DNA from 4 places in the Pantoea rwandensis genome. Region 1 is predicted to be linked to each of the others. Evidence: predicted binding sites of a transcription regulator. Region 1 holds the regulator's gene; each other region holds the start of a gene.
What was found. Region 1 encodes sigma-54, which starts transcription at its own class of promoters, with help from an activator protein. Its sites were predicted from a motif close to GTTGGCACANNTTTCGCTNT; they were not measured.
Positions count from the first base shown of each region.

Region 1 (5,091 bases):
TAATTCCACTGGCATGAAGATGCGCGGCAATTTACGAACCAAGAATGCCCAGCTGCTTGAAAAGGTCAAAACTTCCTATGAAATCCAAAATGAACAAAAACAGCCTTAAGTTGTTGTTGGTGAGCGCCTTACTGGCGACCAGCCTGCCCGCGCTGGCCCTGACGGGCGATTCTGACAAGCCCGTTAATATTGATTCGGTGAATCAGGCGCTGGATCTGCAAGGCAACGTGGCGACCTTTACCGGCAATGTCATCGTGACTCAGGGTTCAATCAAAATCACCGCTGACAAGGTGGTGGTCACACGTCCAGGTGGCGACAGTAAAAAAACTATCGTGGATGCCTACGGCGCTCCCGCCACCTTCTACCAGATGCAGGATAACGGCAAACCCGTGCAGGGCCACGCCTCAAAACTGCATTATGAGCTGGCGAACGATTTCGTTGAACTGACGGGCAATGCCTTCATTCAGCAGCTGGACAGCAACATCAAAGGCGATCGCATCACTTACCTGGTGAAAGAGCAGAAAATGCAGGCGTTTAGCCAGGGCGAAAGCAAACGCGTCACCACCGTACTGGTGCCGTCGCAGTTGCAGGACAAAAACGGCTCGTCCACGAGCCCTAAAAAGAGTAACTGATCGCTATGGCCACATTAGTCGCTGAAAACCTGGCGAAAGCCTATAAAGGCCGCCGCGTGGTGGAAGATGTCAGCCTGCAGGTAAAATCTGGCGAGATTGTCGGCCTGCTAGGTCCAAACGGTGCCGGCAAGACTACCACATTCTACATGGTTGTCGGGATTGTGCCGCGTGATGCAGGCCGCATCGTGATCGATGACGAAGATATCAGTATTCTGCCGCTGCATGCGCGAGCGCGCCGTGGTATTGGCTATCTGCCGCAGGAAGCGTCAATCTTCCGCCGTCTAAGCGTGTTCGACAATTTGATGGCAGTGTTGCAAATCCGCGATGATTTAACGGAAGAGCAGCGTCAGGATCGTGCCAATGAATTGATGGAAGAGTTCCACATTGAGCATCTGCGTGACAGCATGGGCCAGGCGCTTTCCGGTGGTGAGCGACGCCGTGTTGAAATCGCTCGCGCTCTGGCAGCCAACCCCAAATTTATCCTGCTGGATGAACCTTTTGCCGGTGTTGACCCGATCTCAGTCATCGATATCAAAAAAATCATCGAACACCTACGCGACAGCGGTCTTGGCGTGTTGATCACCGATCACAACGTGCGTGAAACGCTTGCGGTGTGCGAACGTGCTTACATCGTGAGCCAGGGACATCTGATCGCGCATGGCACGCCTGATGAAATTCTTGCAGATGAGCAGGTTAAACGGGTTTATTTGGGCGAAGAGTTCAGACTCTGATAAGGTGTCGTTATTCACGACATTTGCTTAGGAAATTCAAGCAGAATTATGAAGCAAGGTTTGCAACTCAGGCTCAGCCAACAGCTGGCGATGACCCCACAGTTGCAGCAGGCCATTCGTCTGCTGCAACTCTCTACGCTTGAACTCCAGCAGGAACTGCAACTGGCGCTGGAAAGCAATCCGCTGCTTGAGCAAACCGATCTACATGAAGAAGTCGATTCACGTGAGCATCAGGAGAGCGACTCGTTAGACACACGTGAAGCCCTCGAACAGAAAGAGATGCCCGAGGAGCTTCCACTCGACGCCACCTGGGATGAAATCTACACCGCGGGCACGCCTTCTGGCACGGGTACCGATTACCAGGATGATGAGCTGCCGGTTTATCAAGGCGAAACCACCCAGTCACTGCAGGACTACCTGATGTGGCAAGTGGAGCTCACGCCGTTTACGGATACCGACCGCGCGATTGCCACTTCAATTGTCGACGCCATTGATGACACGGGCTATCTCACCGTTTCCGTCCAGGACATCTGCGACAGCATTGGTGATGAAGATCTGACGCTGGAAGAGGTTGAAGCGGTGCTGAAGCGTGTTCAGCGCTTTGATCCTGTCGGTGTCGGTGCTCGTGATCTACGTGACTGCTTGCTGGTGCAACTTTCACAATACGCTGCCGATGCGCCAATGCTGGCAGAAGCGCGGTTGATCGTCAGTGAACATCTGGATCTGCTGGCCAACCATGATTTTCGCAGCCTGATGCGTGTCACACGCCTCAAGGAAGACGTGCTGAAAGACGCGATGCTGCTGATTCAGTCACTTGATCCCCGTCCCGGCCAATCGATCAACACCAGCGAACCCGAGTATGTGATTCCTGATGTACTGGTGCGTAAAACCAGTAAGCGCTGGACGGTTGAACTGAATTCAGACAGTTTGCCGCGCCTGAAGATTAATCAACATTACGCCGCGATGGGCGGCTCCGCGCGTAACGACAGCGACAGCCAATTCATTCGCAGTAATTTGCAGGAAGCCAAATGGCTGATTAAAAGCCTCGAAAGCCGCAACGACACACTGCTCAAAGTGACGCGTTGTATTGTCGAGCAGCAGCAGGCGTTCTTTGAACAGGGCGAGGAATACATGCGGCCGATGGTGCTGGCTGATATCGCCCAGGCCGTGGATATGCATGAATCCACCATTTCCCGTGTGACCACGCAAAAGTACCTGCACAGCCCGCGTGGCATCTTTGAATTAAAATATTTTTTCTCCAGCCATGTGAATACCGAAGGCGGTGGCGAAGCCTCTTCCACGGCGATCCGTGCACTGGTGAAGAAATTGATCTCCGCGGAAAACCCCGCAAAACCCTTGAGCGACAGCAAACTCACCTCCATGTTATCCGATCAGGGCATCATGGTGGCGCGACGTACGGTTGCTAAATATCGCGAGTCTTTATCTATACCGCCATCAAACCAGCGCAAGCAGTTGGTTTGACCGAACGAAGAAGGAAGACCTATGCAGCTAAACCTGACCGGACTGAATGTTGAAATCACTGAACCGCTGCGCGAATTTGTAAATAGCAAATTTGCCAAACTGGAACACTACTTTGATCGTATCAATCAGGTTTATATTGTTCTGAAAGTGGAGAAGGTGACGCAGATTGCGGAAGCAACACTGCACGTCAATGGCGGAGAGCTGCACGCCACAGGGGAAGCGGAAGACATGTACGCGGCCATCGACGGGTTAATCGACAAGCTTTCCCGTCAGCTGACCAAACACAAAGACAAACTGAAAAAACACTAACCTTCATGCTTGCAGAGTGCTGACCGATTCGGCACTCAGAGCGCAAATGGGGCGGGTTAACCGCCCCGTTTTGTCATCTGCGCAAGCGCCAACGGGAGACTCGCCATTGTGCTATGAATGGCGTTAACCTTGCGGCTATGTGAACTCGCAAGTGAAACGATGATGAACAACGATCTGACACTGGAATTGAGCTCGGTCCTCTCACTGGACTGTACCCGTAGCGGCGTACACTGCCAGAGTAAAAAACGCGCGCTGGAAATTATCAGCGAGTTGGCAGCAAAGCAGCTCAATCTGCCGCACCAGACACTATTTGAAGCCATTCTGACCCGCGAACGTATGGGCAGTACGGGCATTGGCAACGGTATCGCCATTCCGCATGGCAAACTGGAAGAGGATACGCTGCGCGCCGTTGGTGTGTTTATCAGCCTCGACCAACCGATCGCCTTTGACGCAGTGGACAATCAGCCGGTTGATCTGCTGTTTGCTCTGCTGGTGCCTGCAGACCAGTGCAAAACCCATTTGCATACGCTGTCGCTGGTCGCTAAACGTCTGGCGGACAAAACCGTCTGCCGCCGTTTGCGTGCGGCACAGAGTGATGAAGAACTCTATGCCATTATCACAGAAGCTCAGGAAGAACACTCTTAAGCGACAGACACATTTACCGGCCTATTCGTCGGTTTAAAACGGGAGAAATGTGATGGTGCTGATGATCGTTAGCGGTCGGTCAGGCTCAGGAAAATCGGTCGCACTGCGTGCCCTGGAAGACATGGGATTTTACTGTGTCGATAATCTGCCCGTGGTGCTGCTACCGGAATTAGCGAACACCTTAACAGAGCGCAATATTTCGGCGGCCGTCAGCATTGATGTGCGCAACATGCCTGAATCGCCGGAGGTGTTTGAAACGGCGCTCAATAATCTGCCGGATTCGTTTTCACCACAGCTACTGTTCCTGGACGCCGATCGCAACACACTGATACGGCGTTACAGTGATACTCGCCGCATCCATCCGCTCTCCAGTAAAAATCTGTCACTGGAAAGCGCGATTGATGAAGAGAGTGACCTGCTTGAGCCTTTGCGTTCGCGGGCAGACCTGATCATTGATACTTCCGAAATGTCGGTCCATGAGTTGGCTGAAATGCTGCGTACGCGCCTGTCTGGCAAACGTGAGCGTGAGCTGACCATGGTGTTTGAGTCCTTCGGCTTCAAACACGGCATCCCAATTGATGCCGATTACGTCTTCGATGTGCGTTTCCTGCCAAACCCGCACTGGGATCCCAAGTTGCGTCCGATGACCGGACTTGATCGTCCGGTTGCGGCTTTCCTCGACCGCCACACTGAAGTGCATAACTTCATTTACCAGACGCGCAGCTATCTGGAGCTGTGGTTGCCGATGCTGGAAACCAACAACCGCAGCTATCTGACGGTCGCGATTGGCTGTACCGGTGGTAAACACCGTTCGGTTTACATCGCCGAACAGCTGGCAGATTACTTCCGTTCACGCGGCAAAAATGTGCAGTCTCGTCATCGCACTCTGGAAAAACGTAAATCATGACCGTGAAGCAAGTCGTTGAGATTCGCAATAAGCTGGGCATGCATGCGCGCCCGGCAATGAAACTGTTCGAGTTGGTGCAGAGTTTTGACGCAGAGGTACTACTGCGCAATGAAGCCGGTACGGAAGCCGAAGCCAGCAGCGTGATTGCGCTGTTGATGCTCGACTCCGCGAAAGGCGGCCATATCGAGATTGAAGCCAGCGGCCCTCAGGAAATAGAGGCGCTGGCTGCGGTGATTGAGCTGTTTGAAGCCGGGTTTGACGAAGACTAATTGCTGTTAATGCAATTTGTAGCGAGCGAGGAAACCTTCCCCACCTAACTGACGCATCTGGCGCATTATCCACTGCTGGCGCATTCGTATATACCCGGAAGGTGCATCAGCGCGGA
Region 1 covers NZ_CP009454.1:4,224,503-4,229,593, forward strand. Annotated here, with positions in the region: gene lptC (LPS export ABC transporter periplasmic protein LptC) at 1-109, shown strand, start outside; gene lptA (lipopolysaccharide ABC transporter substrate-binding protein LptA) at 78-632, shown strand; gene lptB (LPS export ABC transporter ATP-binding protein) at 638-1,363, shown strand; gene rpoN (RNA polymerase factor sigma-54) at 1,412-2,845, shown strand; gene hpf (ribosome hibernation promoting factor) at 2,867-3,154, shown strand; gene ptsN (PTS IIA-like nitrogen regulatory protein PtsN) at 3,317-3,799, shown strand; gene rapZ (RNase adapter RapZ) at 3,852-4,706, shown strand; gene npr (PTS phosphocarrier protein NPr) at 4,703-4,975, shown strand; gene mtgA (monofunctional biosynthetic peptidoglycan transglycosylase) at 4,982-5,091, opposite strand, start outside.

Region 2 (5,091 bases), 670 kb from region 1:
CATGTTTTTCAGATCGCCTTTACGCTCACCCATCGCCTGCATCACTGAACCCTGGTGGGTTTCTTCGATGTCGAGGGTCACGTTTTCGAATGGCTCTTGTTTACGGCCTTCGAATTCGCGGAAGATAACTTTCGGACGGGATACCGCCAGCTCGAAACCTTCACGACGCATGTTCTCGATCAGAACAGACAAGTGCAGCTCACCACGACCAGACACACGGAATGCGTCTGAATCTTCGGTTTCTTCAACGCGCAGTGCCACGTTGTGTACCAGCTCTTTGTTCAAACGCTCCAGGATCTGGCGCGAAGTCACATACTTACCTTCTTTACCGCAGAAAGGTGAAGTGTTGACGTTAAAGAACATGGTAACGGTTGGTTCATCGACGCTCAGGGCTGGCAGCGCTTCAACCTTCTGCGTGTCGCAGATGGTGTCAGAGATGTTCAGCTCGCCCAGACCGGTCACAGCGATGATATCGCCTGCTTCAGCCTCGGCGCTCTCGATACGTTCCAGACCCAGATGGCCCAGTACTTTACCGACTTTACCGTTACGGGTTTTGCCTTCGCTATCTATGATAGTGACTTGCTGGTTCGGCTTGATTTTACCGCGCTTGATGCGGCCAATGCCGATAACGCCCAGGTAGTTGTTGTAGTCCAGCTGCGAGATCTGCATCTGCAGTGGGGCTTCAACTTCAACCTGTGGTGGAGAAACACGATCCACAATCGCCTGGTACAGCGGGGTCATGTCGTCTGCCATGTCGTTGTGATCCAGACCGGCGATACCATTCAGCGCTGACGCATAAATGATAGGGAAGTCCAGCTGCTCGTCAGTCGCGTCGAGGTTAACGAACAGGTCAAACACCTGATCAACAACCCAATCAGGACGCGCGCCCGGACGGTCAACTTTGTTGATGACTACAATCGGCTTCAAACCATGAGCAAAGGCTTTTTTGGTTACGAAGCGGGTTTGCGGCATAGGGCCATCCATCGCATCTACAACCAGAAGCACCGAGTCCACCATGGACATAACACGTTCCACTTCACCACCGAAATCGGCGTGTCCTGGGGTATCAACGATGTTGATACGGTAGTCGTTCCATTTGATGGCGGTGTTTTTTGCGAGGATGGTAATCCCACGCTCTTTCTCCAAATCGTTGGAGTCCATTACGCGCTCAGTCGCTTCGGTACGAGCATCAAAAGTACCGGACTGTTGTAACAGCTTGTCAACCAGGGTGGTCTTACCATGGTCAACGTGCGCGATGATGGCGATGTTACGCAAATTTTCGATCACAGCTTTGCCTCAGGCATTATAGAAATAACGCGGTATTGTACACGGATTAAGCGAAAGACTGAACATGATCACAGTATTCCCTTAAAGTTTCTCTTAGTGCTGTTTTTTAGCACCAATAACGGTGCATTAATCTGCACTGCGATGGGATTTTGCACCTTTTTGGGGCGATAATTGATCTGTGAAGCACCAAATTAGTGCGAATCATCCATACTGGTGCAGTGACCGACTCACGAAAGAGCGCGTCACAGCGCCATTTTTACCATTGTAATAAAGTTGGCACAGAATTCGCTTTATATCTTTCAAGCGAAAACGACAGTTATACAACGGTTGAAAAGAGCTTGCCGAGATCTTGGTTAGGGGTGGTCAGTAAGCGTGACACATTCCAGGCAACGAAGTTCTCTCACCATGACGATTATGACCATTTCCAGGAGAGTTTAAGTATGTCCGCTGAACACGTCCTCTCGATGATGAACGAGCACGAAGTTAAGTTTGTTGACCTGCGTTTTACCGATACCAAAGGTAAAGAACAGCACGTTACTATCCCTGCTCACCAGGTTAACGCTGACTTCTTCGAAGAAGGCAAAATGTTCGATGGCTCATCCATCGGTGGCTGGAAAGGCATTAACGAATCAGACATGGTGCTGATGCCGGATGCGACCACTGCGGTTATGGATCCGTTCTTCGAAGATCCAACGCTGATCATCCGTTGTGACATCCTCGAGCCAGGCACGCTGCAGGGCTACGACCGTGACCCACGCTCCATTGCTAAACGTGCAGAAGAGTTCCTGCGTTCTTCAGGCATCGCGGATACCGTGCTGTTTGGACCTGAGCCAGAGTTCTTCCTGTTCGATGACATCCGTTTCGGTTCTTCTACTTCAGGTTCACACGTCGCTATCGATGATATCGAAGCCGCATGGAACACCGGTAAAGAATACGAAGGCGGAAACAAAGGTCACCGTCCAGGTCTGAAAGGCGGTTACTTCCCGGTTCCACCAGTCGACTCAGCTCAGGACATCCGTTCTGCTATGTGTCTGACCATGGAGCAGATGGGTCTGGTGGTTGAAGCTCACCACCACGAAGTTGCAACAGCAGGTCAGAACGAAGTGGCTACCCGCTTCAACACCATGACCAAAAAAGCTGACGAAATTCAGATCTACAAATACGTGGTGCACAACGTTGCTCACGCGTACGGCAAAACAGCAACCTTCATGCCTAAGCCAATGTTCGGCGATAACGGTTCTGGTATGCACTGCCACATGTCCCTGTCAAAAGGCGGCGTGAACCTGTTCTCTGGCGACAAGTACGGCGGCCTGTCTGAAACTGCTCTGTTCTACATCGGCGGTATCATCAAGCACGCTAAAGCGATCAACGCCCTGGCTAACCCAACCACCAACTCGTACAAGCGTCTGGTCCCGGGTTACGAAGCACCTGTTATGCTGGCTTACTCAGCACGTAACCGTTCAGCTTCAATTCGTATCCCAGTGGTTGCGAGCCCGAAAGCACGTCGTATCGAAGCACGCTTCCCGGATCCAGCGGCTAACCCGTACCTGGCCTTCACCGCGCTGCTGATGGCGGGTCTTGATGGTGTTATCAACAAAATCCACCCTGGCGATGCGATGGACAAAAACCTGTATGACCTGCCTCCGGAAGAAGAAGCTGAGATTCCAAAAGTTGCAGGCTCTCTGGAAGAAGCACTGAACGCACTGAACGAAGACCGCGAGTTCCTGACCCGTGGCGGCGTGTTCACTGATGACGCAATCGACGCGTACATCGAACTGCGTAAGCCAGAAGTTGACCGCGTGCGCATGACTCCGCACCCCGTTGAGTTCGAACTGTACTACAGCGTTTAATTTAAAAAATTTCAGCGCATTTCACGCCGCTTATTGGCGGCGTAAATAACCTGAACGTTTTTTTGTTGCCGTGGAAACTTTAGCCCATCTCCGGATGGGCTTTTTTCACCGCGAATTCTTCGTTCGAATGATAGTTTTCAGTCCCAAAAGGCTATAATGCACTAATTTAGTGCAGAGGAACGCTGTATGGCAACTGGCACATTGCCCGACGCGGGGCAGATTCTTAACTCTCTAATCAACAGTATTTTGCTGGTCGATAACGATCTGGTTATCCATTATGCCAATCCGGCAGCGCAGCAATTACTGGCACAAAGCTCACGCAAATTGTTCGGCACGCCATTACCGGAATTAACCGGCTATTTTTCGCTGAATATTGAGGTGATGAGCGAGAGTCTTGGAGCAGGCCAGGGCTTTACCGACAGCGAAGTGACGCTAGTGGTCGATGGCCGCGCGCACATTATGTCGCTGACCGCACAGCGTCTACCCGATGGCCTTATCCTGCTGGAAATGGCGCCGATGGATAATCAACGCCGTCTCAGCCAGGAACAGCTGCAACATGCTCAGCAGGTCGCCGCACGTGATTTAGTGCGCGGACTGGCGCATGAAATTAAAAACCCGCTCGGAGGTTTACGCGGCGCCGCGCAGTTATTAACGCGTGCTCTGCCCGATCCTTCGCTGCATGAATACACCCGGATTATTATCGAACAGGCGGACCGCCTGCGTAATCTGGTTGATCGTTTACTGGGGCCCCAACAGCCCGGTATGCACGTCACACAAAGCATTCATCAGGTGGCGGAGCGCGTGGTCAATCTGGTGTCGATGGAGTTACCGGACAATGTCTCGCTGGTGCGTGATTACGACCCGAGCCTGCCCGAGCTGCCACACGATCCCGATCAGATTGAGCAGGTGCTGCTCAACGTGGTGCGTAATGCACTGCAGGCGCTGGGTGACGAAGGCGGCACTATCGTGATCCGTACCCGTACCGCGTTTCAGCTGACGCTGCACGGCACCCGTTATCGGCTGGTGGCGCGTATCGATATTGAAGATGATGGCCCTGGGATTCCTGCTCAGCTACAGGACACGCTGTTCTATCCGATGGTGAGTGGTCGTGAAGGAGGAACCGGTTTAGGTCTCTCCATCGCCCGCAGCCTGATCGATCAGCATTCAGGAAAAATAGAATTTAACAGTTGGCCAGGACACACCGAATTCTCGGTTTACCTGCCTATTCGCCAGTGAGGTTTCTATGCAACGAGGGATAGTCTGGATCGTCGATGACGATAGCTCCATCCGCTGGGTGCTTGAACGTGCGCTCACTGGAGCCGGTTTGAGCTGCGCGACATTTGACAGCGGCAATGAGGTGCTGGATGCACTCTCAAGTAAAACCCCAGATGTATTGTTATCAGATATTCGCATGCCAGGCATGGATGGGCTGGCGCTGCTGAAACAGATTAAACAGCGTCACCCGATGCTGCCGGTCATCATTATGACGGCGCATTCGGATCTTGATGCCGCCGTCAGCGCTTATCAACAAGGCGCGTTCGATTACCTGCCAAAGCCGTTTGATATTGATGAAGCGGTCGCACTGGTTGAACGTGCGATCAGCCATTATCAGGAGCAGCAGCAGCCGCGTAATCAACCGGTGAGCGGCCCGACTACGGACATCATCGGCGAAGCGCCGGCGATGCAGGATGTGTTTCGCATCATTGGCCGTTTGTCGCGATCTTCCATCAGCGTGCTGATTAATGGTGAATCGGGTACCGGTAAAGAGTTAGTGGCGCATGCACTGCATCGCCACAGCCCGCGTGCCAAATCACCGTTTATCGCGCTGAATATGGCGGCGATCCCGAAAGACCTGATCGAATCCGAATTGTTCGGGCATGAGAAAGGGGCCTTTACCGGGGCGAATCAGATCCGTCAGGGCCGTTTTGAACAGGCCGATGGGGGTACACTGTTT
Region 2 covers NZ_CP009454.1:569,908-574,998, reverse strand. Annotated here, with positions in the region: gene typA (ribosome-dependent GTPase TypA) at 1-1,287, opposite strand, end outside; gene glnA (glutamate--ammonia ligase) at 1,728-3,137, shown strand; gene glnL (nitrogen regulation protein NR(II)) at 3,324-4,373, shown strand; gene glnG (nitrogen regulation protein NR(I)) at 4,381-5,091, shown strand, end outside.
Region 2: a site for sigma-54 is predicted at 1,560-1,579, ahead of glnA (glutamate--ammonia ligase). Genes of this name have one in related genera too.

Region 3 (5,091 bases), 380 kb from region 1:
ACTGCGCAGCGCCGCGCCGAGAATCCCCAGACTCACCCCGCCCACCGTGGCGAGAACCGTTATCTGAATCGTGACCCACAGCCCTGCCAGTAACTCTGGCCAGTGCGGCCAGAGATCTGCAAAATTGAGTTGCCCAATCATTGCGTTATGCGCCGAGGTTGGCTGGCAGTGGGGCTTTCAGCCACTCTTCTGACAGCTTGTTCAGCGTACCGTCTTTGATGCCCTGCTCAATCAACGCATTCACTTTGTCTTTCAGCGCCGGTTCATCTTTCTTCAGACCGATAAAGCACGGTGAATCTTTCAGCATGAACTGCGGCACCGGTGCTTTTTCTGCGTTCTGGCGCGCAATGGCCGCTACCACGAGGTTACCGGTCGCGACGTACTGCACTTGACCAGAAAGATAGGCTGACAGCGTGGTGTTGTTATCTTCATAACGCTTTACCTGAGCATCTTTTGGCGCCACATCGCTCAACACCATGTCTTCCACTGCACCGCGCGTCACACCAATTGATTTGCCGCTCAATGCCGCCGCATCTTTCAGTGGCTCGCCTTTTGGACCAAATACGCCGAGGAAGAACGGCGCATAGGCACGGCTGAAATCGATCACTTTCTCGCGTTCGGCGTTTTTGCCCATGCTGGAGATCACCAGATCCACTTTATCGGTTTGCAGATACGGCACGCGGTTGGCGCTGGAAACAGGGACCAGCTGCAACTTCAGTTTCATCTCCTTTGCCAGGTACTTGGCCATGTCGATGTCATAGCCCTGCGGCTGCAAATCCGTGCCAACTGAACCAAACGGCGGGAAGTCCTGCGGCACCGCAATGCGGATGACGCCACGCTTCTGAATGTCTTGTAGCTGATCGGCCATCGCACTGCCGACCTGAGCCATCAGCAATGCTGCGCCTGCGACTGCCAGTAAAACTTTTTTCATTATGCACCCCGGTGAGTTTATCGTGAAACAAAAGATTCTTGATAAAACGATTTGCAACTAATGTGCCAACCACAGGGTGCGAGGAGTAAAGGGAAGAAAAACGAATAAACACGGAGTTTGGGGCGATAAAAACGGGCTTTAAGCCCGCATAAAAACCCGATCCAAAAAGGTGCAAAGCACCAAAGTGGTGCCCACTATCGGTGTTCCAGTTCATCCAGATGCTGATAAAGATCGGCAATTTGATGAATACGCTGACGACCTTGCGACAGCATTTCATGCAGCAGTGCATTCGCCAGCAGGTTGATCAGACTCATCGCCGAGGCATAGCTATCAAAGGCGGAGACGCTGTCGAGCGGCGCACACAGCTGCCAGTGTGCCAGGGTGATAATGCCTTGCGCCTGCGGCTCGCACAGCGCCAGCACCGGGATGTTGCTCTGCTGTAGCTGCTGCATCAGGGGGCGGATGATGCGTGGACGGCGACGGAAGGCCATCACCACCACGATATCTTCGGATGTGATATCCACCAACTCCTCGCCCAGCGTCTGGCCGGGTTGCGGGAGCACATGTACCTGCGGACGCGCCTGCATTAACTGCTGGCGCAGGTGCAATGCCACCGGATAGGCGTTACGCATGCCGATAATAAACACCCGCTTTGCGTCACCCATCGCCTGAATCACTTCGCCAAACTGCTGCGGGTCGATGCTGTTCACCCACTGCGTCAGGTTCGCCATCTCCTGCTTGTAATGACGCGACAGTAAGGTATTGCCCTGCACCGCATCGCGGTTGTCGGTGAGGGGCATGCCGCTCTGACGCAGCGTACGCAGCTCATCACGCATGTCCTTGTATTTCTCATAGCCCAGACGTTTAAACAGGCGGCTGACTGTCGCCTTCGATACCCCGCTCAGCCGCGCCAGCTCTGCGCTGTTGTAGCTGATCAGGTCATCAAAATGGTCAAACACAAAATCAGCAATACGCTGCTCCTGCGGCGACAGCTGCGGATAGTGACTGCGAAGGCGTTCATCAAGCTGTTTCATCATGGGTCCTGTAACTTTCGTTTCATCACAAGCTAGCACAAATCGATCCACATTGATGTCCAACCAAAACTGGAACAGCTCTTGCTTAGATCTCCTCACGGATTTGTAGGGGCTCCCATTATGGCGACCACTAACCTAATCCCCCCTACAAAAGAATCAATGATGAAGAGTTCACTATGATACAGAGCAACATGGCTCCGCTCGGCATGGCCGTCACCCCACATCATCTCGCCAGTGAAAGCGCACTGGCGGTTTTACGCGAAGGCGGCAACGCGATTGAAGCGATGGTGGCGGCCGCGGCCACTATCGCGGTTGTCTATCCGCACATGAACGGCTTGGGCGGCGATGGCTTTTGGTTGGTCGTGCCGCCCAATGGCGATCCTATCGCTATCGATGCCAGTGGCGCAGCAGGCTCGCTGGCGCACCTCGACTTCTATCACGGCGAAAGCCACATTCCGCATCGCGGTCCTAAAGCCGCGCTAACCGTAGCGGGCACGGTGAGTGGCTGGCAGGAGGCGTTAACGCTGGCTGAAGAGCTAGGTTCTGCGCCGTTGCCGTTAGCCCGTTTACTGCGTGACGCCATTCGCTATGCTGCCGATGGCATTCCTGTTACTGCATCGCAGGCTGCGGCCACTGCCGCAAAGCAACATGAATTACTTGATCAGCCTGGCTTCGCTGCGACCTTCTTGCCTGACGGCACCGTGCCTGGCGCCGGTAGCCGTTTTACCCAGCCCGCGCTTGCCAATACGCTTAGCGTGTTGAGTGAACAGGGTCTGGAGAGTTTCTATCGCGGCGAGCTGGCCCACCATCTGGCACGTGAAATGACCGCGCTGGGTATGCCGATCACCCTGGAAGATCTTCAGAAACAGCACGCGCGCCGCTGCACGCCGTTACATCTGGCACACAGCGAGGGCGACATCTGGAATATGACGCCACCGACGCAAGGTTTGGTATCGCTGGCAATTCTGGGCATCACCGACCGGTTGAACATGGCAGAGGCGGATGAGGCACAAACCGTGCACCGCATTGTTGAGGCCACCAAAAAAGCCTTTGCCTTGCGCGACAAACACATCACCGATCCACGTCACATCGACTTCAATGTGCAAGAGCTGCTCGATGCCGATCACCTTGCCACACTGGCGGCGCAAATTAACCACCAGCAAGCCGCACCGTGGGGAACCGGACGAGGTCCTGGCGATACCGTGTGGATGGGCGTGATGGACAGCAGCGGCTTAGCCGTCTCCTTTATCCAAAGTATCTATCACGAATTTGGCAGCGGCGTCGTACTGCCGGGCACAGGCATTACCTGGCAAAACCGTGGTGCCGCCTTTAGCCTGCAACCGGGCCATCTGCTGGCGCTGGAACCTGGTAAACAACCGTTCCATACCTTAAATCCAGCGGCTGCGCGCCTGAAAGATGGTCGCACGATGGTTTACGGATCAATGGGGGGCGATGGCCAACCACAAACGCAGGCGGCGATTTTTACCCGCCACGTCATTCAGGGACAGCCACTGCAACAGGCGGTCAGTGCACCGCGCTGGTTGCTGGGGCGAACCTGGGGACAATCCTCTGACTCTCTCAAACTCGAAGCGCGCATGTCAGCAGAAACGGTGCAGCAGTTGCGCGAACTCGGCCATGACGTTGAGCTGTTGCCTGATTTCAGCGAAGTAGTCGGCCACGCTGGCGCCATCGTCAGACACAATAACGGCATGCTGGAAGGTGCCTTCGATCCACGTAGCAACGGCAGCGCAGCCGGCTTTTAAAGGAAACCATCATGCATTCGCAACCGGACTGGGCGGCTTATATCGCTCAAATGGAACAGATTCTGGCTCTGGAGCTGGACGAAGCACGTCGCGCTGAATTGCTGGTGCAGTTCAATCGCATCGCCGCCATGGCTGAACCGCTCATGGCTTTCCCGCTGGATGACCGGCTGGAAGTGGCAGGAGTGTTCCATCCATGAAACTGGCATCGTTATCCATCAAAGCGCTCAATCATGCGCTGAATCAAGGTGATATTAGCGCCCGTGAAGTGGCGCAACAGACGTTGAACGCCATTGAACAGCACAATCCAGCGCTCAATGCGTGGACCGGAATCACCGGTCAGCGCATGTTGCGCGAGGCGGATCAGGTCGATTTGCAACGCCAGCGCGGTGAAGTATTGCCTGTGCTGGCGGGTATTCCTTATGCGGTTAAAAACCTGTTTGATGTTGCCGGTCACAGCACCCTTGCTGGTGCCAGCTTGTTCAGTGAACGTGCAGCGGCCTGCGAAGATGCGTGGGCGGTGAGTCAACTGCGTCAGTCCGGTGCACTGCTCTCCGGCATGCTGAATATGGATGCCTATGCTTACGGCTTTACCACCGAAAACACCCATTATGGCCCGACCCATAACCCGCGCGATTTGAGCCGCGTGGCCGGTGGTTCCTCGGGCGGCTCGGCGGCGGCCGTCGCGTCGGGCTTGGTGCACTTCTCACTGGGTACCGATACCAATGGCTCGATCCGCGTGCCGGCCTCGTTGTGCGGTATCTATGGACTCAAACCGACCTTTGGTCGCTTATCGCGCAGTGGCAGTCATCCTTTTGTTGCCAGCCTCGATCATATCGGTCCGTTTGCTCGCTCGGTGGAAGATTTGAGTCTGGTGTACGATGCGCTGCAAGGTCACGATGCCAGCGATGCTTTCCAGGCAGCGCAGGCGAAGGAACCGGCCAGTGACGGATTAGTCAAAGGCGCAGAAGGCATACGTAGCGCAGTGCTGGGCGGTTTCTTTTCGACCTGGTGCAGCGAGGAAGCACGCGCTGCCTTGCAAGTGGTGGCACAAGCGCTGGATGCCAGCGAAGAAGTCACGTTAGCCAACGCGGAAATTGCCCGCTCAGCAGCCTTTATCCTCACCGCCTCAGAAGGCGGCAATCACTATCTGCCCGCTTTGCGCAATATGCCCGAGCAATTCGAACCGAACTCTCGCGAGCGTCTGCTGGCCGGTGCGATGCTGCCTTCCGCGTGGTATGTGCAGGCGCAGCGCTTCCGCCGTCATTTCCAACAGCAGGTGTTACCCCTGTTTGAACAATTCGATGTCCTGATTGCACCGGCGACCCCTTGCACCGCGACCACCATTGGGCAAGAGACGATTCAC
Region 3 covers NZ_CP009454.1:3,846,171-3,851,261, forward strand. Annotated here, with positions in the region: gene LH22_RS17690 (amino acid ABC transporter permease) at 1-141, opposite strand, end outside; gene LH22_RS17695 (transporter substrate-binding domain-containing protein) at 146-931, opposite strand; gene hpxU (MurR/RpiR family transcriptional regulator HpxU) at 1,126-1,965, opposite strand; gene LH22_RS17705 (gamma-glutamyltransferase family protein) at 2,142-3,728, shown strand; gene hpxX (oxalurate catabolism protein HpxX) at 3,740-3,925, shown strand; gene LH22_RS17715 (AtzE family amidohydrolase) at 3,922-5,091, shown strand, end outside.
Region 3: a site for sigma-54 is predicted at 2,034-2,053, ahead of LH22_RS17705 (gamma-glutamyltransferase family protein). Genes of this name have one in related genera too.

Region 4 (5,091 bases), 540 kb from region 1:
CCAAACCAGCCCACATACAGAATCGCAGTACCGGTGAAGACCATTGGCAGGTTGTGCGGTTTGAACGCTTCTTTACCGAAGCCAGCACGTTTGCCCACCAGATAAGCACCCACCAGACCCGCAACTGCGGCGTTGATGTGAACAACAGTACCACCCGCGAAGTCCAGCGCGCCGTCTTGCGCCAGCAGACCGCCAGCCCACACCATATGTGCGATTGGCAGATAAGAGAGCGTCAGCCAGACCACCACAAAAATCAGTACTGCTGAGAAGCGAATACGTTCAGCAATCGCGCCCACAATCAGGCCCACGGTGATACAGGCGAAGGAAGCCTGGAACGCGACGTGGATATACTGATAGAAGCTGCCCATCACCGCTTTCAGCTCGATATTTTTCAGCATCGCCCACTGGAAGTTACCGAAGAAGGCGTTGCCCTCGCTGAAGGCCAGCGAATAACCGTAAATCACCCACAGCACGCAGACTAATGCGAAGGTCACGGCAACCTGGGTCAGCATCGACAGGACGTTTTTACCGCGAATCAAACCGCCGTAAAACAGTGCGATGCCCGGAATCGTCATAAACAGTACCAGAGCAGTACAGATCATCATAAAGGCGTTATCCGCTTTGTCCGCAACGGCAGGTGCTGCCGCCATGGCCAGAGACGGTAACAGTGCCAGGCTGGTGAGGCCCAACTTAGTCATCATTTTATTCATTTCTTTCCATCCCATCACAATTCAGAGCCCCAGTTACAGTGCTGCTTCGTCGGTCTCGCCGGTACGAATACGAATAACGCGCTGCAGTTCTGCGACGAAGATTTTGCCGTCGCCAATTTTGCCGGTGTAAGCGGCTTTGCTGATGACATCCACCACTTCATCGAGTTGATCGTCCGCAATCGCGATATCAATTTTAACTTTTGGCAGGAAGTTCACGCTGTACTCGGCACCGCGGTAAAGCTCTGCGTGACCTTTCTGGCGACCAAACCCCTTCACTTCGGTAACAGTCAGTCCCTGAATGCCAATGGAGGATAAAGCTTCACGCACGTCCTCCAGCTTAAATGGTTTGATTACCACGGTAACCAGCTTCATACGTTCCCCTCCAGATAATAAATTGAGTGAGTCTCGCGGACACGAGGAGATATAAGCAAACGCTGTGCCATAAATGAAAAAAGGGGAGCAGTCAGTGGTCTGGACGCGCTATATCGCGCTTCGTTATGTGATGAGTGGCTCAGTTTGGGAATAGGGCAAAAGAAAGGTGTTGCAATATTGCACTCCTTTGGTGCTTTCAGCCTCAAAGGAGTGCATCAATACAGAACAATCCGATAAATCTGCGCAAAAAAGGTGCAATTCACCCTTCTGATTGAGCGGGTATGCTCGCCGCGAGTTCATCACCCGCCTGCTGTAGCTGATACATCTGCCAGTAACGCCCCTGTTGAGCCAGCAACTGTGCATGCGTGCCCCGCTCGGCAACCTGACCACGGTGCAATACCAAAATCTGATCCGCTTCAGTGATAGTAGAAAGACGGTGCGCAATCACCACCAGCGTGCTGTGCTGGCGTAGTGCACGCAGCGCATGCTGAATCGCCTGTTCGGTACCGGAATCGATATTGGCAGTCGCTTCATCAAGGATCAAAATTTGTGGCAGCGAAACCAGCACTCGCGCCAGCGCCAGCAACTGTTTTTGCCCGACCGACAAATTGTTGCCTTGTTCACCCAGCCGCGTGTGAATGCCCTCTGACATCGATCGTGCCAGCGAGGCAAGCTGCACTTTTTCCAGTGCCTGCCACACTTGCTCTTCCGGGATATCGCGTCCCAGCCGCACGTTGGCTAACAAGGTATCAGCCAGCACCACCGGATCCTGCTGCACCATAGCGACGCTTTGGCGTAGCGCCTCATGCGTCAGCTGCGATAAGGGGCGACCATCCAGCTCGATGCTGCCGCGTGTCACCGGATAATATCCCATCAGTAAATTCGCCAGCGTACTTTTGCCACTGCCTGTATGCCCCACCAGCGCCACAAAACCGCGCGCCGGCACCTCGAGGCTGATATGGCTCAGTACATCCCGATTATCGCGGTAGGCAAAACTGACATCGTGCAAGGTAATACGCCCTGAGGCCAACGGCAGGTTATCCGTGCCGTATCCCTGTTGAGTGGCATCCATCAGTTCGAAGATACGCTCGCCGGAAACCACCGCCTGTTGCAGCATCGATTGTTGCGTGGTGAGCTCAATCAAGGGTTCGTTCAGCCGTCCCAGATAGGTAATAAAGGCGTAAAGCACGCCGACCTCAAACACCCCGGGCGTGGCAAAGCTGAACAGCATCAGCAGCCCACAGAGTATCATCGCCGAAAACAGACTCAGCAGTGGACGCAACAAGAAACCGTCCAGTCGCAGGGTTTCCATGCGCGCCAGATAGTGTGAGCGGCTGGCCTCGCCCATGCGTTCACCAAAGCGCGCCTGCTGGCGAAACTGCTGGATCACGCTCATGCCGTTGATCACTTCATTGAAACCATTATTGATATCCGCCAGATAGCTACGTACACGACGCGCAATCGGCGTGCTGTAACGCTGATAAATCAGCATCACCGTGAGTACCAGCGGGAAGATGACAATCGCCACCAGCGCCATGCGCCAGTCGAGCGAGAACATCGCCACCAGCATTGCGCCAATCAGTGCGGCACTGCGCAGCACGGTAGCCACCACCGTGACGTAGAGATCTTTGATCACTTCGGTATCGTTGGTAACGCGCGAGATAATCTGCCCCACCGGCTGGGTATCAAAGGCGCTAAGCGGCTGACGCAGTGCCGCGTTCATCACGTCCATGCGTAACTGCTGCACCACACCAATCGCCGCGCGATTAAACAGCAGCGCCTGGAAATAGTGCAAACCAGCAGCCAGCAGTTGCAGCAAAATAAAGCACACCAGCAGCCCAATGGCGATGTCCCAGGGCATTTGGTGTTTTGCCACCAGATTATCAATGAAGTAGCTCACCAGCACCGGGCCGGTGACTTCTGCCGCCGCCGCAATCCACAGCATGCCGACCGCCAGCCACAGCGATTTTCGCCAGGGTTTGCCGTATGACAGCAGGCGTTTCAGGGTTGGCCACAAACGTTGCGATTTAGCCATGATTCGCCTCCTCTGCGGTTTCATCTTCATCCAGCGCCGCTTCGAGTTGCTGATAGCGGTACATATCGCGATACCATCCCTCTTTCGCTAGCAGGCTGTCGTGATCGCCGCGCTGAGTCACCGCACCTTGTTGCAGCACCAGAATTTCACTGGCTTCAGTCAACGCCGATAAACGATGCGCGCTGATGATCAACGTGCGGCCTTTGCCCCACTGCCGCAGGTTGTGCAGGATTTCATGCTCTGTGCGACCGTCCACCGCGGATAGTGCATCGTCGAGGATCAGGATTTCCGCATTCAGCAACAGCGCGCGGGCAATGGCAATACGCTGTTTTTGACCGCCGGAAAGCATCACACCGCGCTCACCCACTTCGGTGTCATAGCCCTGCGGCAGACGCAGAATGTCATCGTGTACACAGGCCATGCGCGCCACGCGCTCAATTTCTTCCTGAGACGCATTCGGACGGCCCAGCGCCAGGTTATTAGCCACGGTATCGGAGAACAAAAACGGCGTCTGGCTCACCACCGCCAGCCGACTGCGCCAGCTATCGAGTCGCAGCTGCGTTAGCGGCAGGTTATGGTAGCGAATGTCACCCTGGTCGATGTCGAAATGACGTTGAATCAGACTCAGCAGCGTGCTTTTACCACAGCCGGTTGGACCGCACAGCCCCAACATCTGCCCCGGTTTCAGTTGAAAATTAACATGGCTCAGCGCCGCGCCTGCGTTAGCGGGATAATGGAATTCACGAATGGCGACCTGTAAATCGCCAGCGTCGTCGGGCAGGACTTTCTGCCCATCCTCCACCGCCGGAGCTTCCGCCAATAGCGCGCGAATGCGGCTCCATGCCGCGCTCCCACGTTCAACGATGTTGATCATCCACGCCAGCGCCAGCATCGGCCAAATCATCAGTCCCAGATACATCACGAAGCTGGTGAGCTGACCCAACGTCAAACTACCGTGCCACACCATCCAGCCACCGCCCGCAATCGCCAGCAGGTTAGAGAAACCCACGGCGATGTAAATGATGGGATCAAATCGTGCATCAACACGCGCCACATGCAGGTTTTTCTTGCCGGTGTCGCGCGCAATGTCAGCAAACTGTTGCGATTGATGATCTTCCAGGCCAAAGGCTTTGATCATCCGGATGCTGGTAAGGCTCTCCTGTGTTTGATCGTTCAGGCTGGAGAAGGCCGCCTGGGCCACTTTAAAGCGCTGATGCAGGCGCGAACCATCTTTCTGAATGGCAATCGCCATCAGCGGCATCGGGATCAGCGCCAGCAGCGTCAGTTCCCAGCTGATTTGCACGCTCATCACCACCAGCACCACTAAGCCCATGACCAGCGAATCCACCAGCGTCAGGACGCCCTCACCGGCGGCAAATACCACGCGATCCACGTCATTGGTGGCGCGCGCAATCAAATCGCCCGTGCGATGGCGTAAATAGAACGCAGGATGCTGGCGACTCAATTGGCGATAGAAATCTTCCCGTAATTCAACTGCGAGCTGGTAAGACGCGCCAAACAGCAGCACACGCCAGACATAACGCAGCAGATAGACGATCACCGCTGTTACCAGCATCACGCCAATCCACATAAAAAGTTTGCCGCTGCTTAAGGTGTGTTGCGTTACGCCATCAACAATCACGCCGACCACATGCGGCGGCAGCAGTTGCAATAACGCAATCACAATCAGCAAGCTGACGGCACCCAGATATCGCCGCCACTCGCGCAGGAAATACCAACTTAATTGGCTGAATAATCGCACAAGACGCTCTCTTTCTGTGCCCGTTCAGGGCGCTACCGGCAACGCGGTGGTGTATTTAATCTCTTCCATGGCGAAACTGGAGGTCACATCAATCAGGCCTGGCACGCCATTCACCAGACGTTTATAAAATGCGTCGTAACTTTTCATATCGGCCACCTGGATGCGCAGCAGATAATCGTACTCACCGGCCATGCGATAGAATGCCATCACTT
Region 4 covers NZ_CP009454.1:3,686,782-3,691,872, forward strand. Annotated here, with positions in the region: gene amtB (ammonium transporter AmtB) at 1-710, opposite strand, end outside; gene glnK (P-II family nitrogen regulator) at 744-1,082, opposite strand; gene LH22_RS16990 (SmdB family multidrug efflux ABC transporter permease/ATP-binding protein) at 1,342-3,117, opposite strand; gene LH22_RS16995 (SmdA family multidrug ABC transporter permease/ATP-binding protein) at 3,110-4,879, opposite strand; gene LH22_RS17000 (Lrp/AsnC family transcriptional regulator) at 4,904-5,091, opposite strand, start outside.
Region 4: a site for sigma-54 is predicted at 1,135-1,154, ahead of glnK (P-II family nitrogen regulator). Genes of this name have one in related genera too.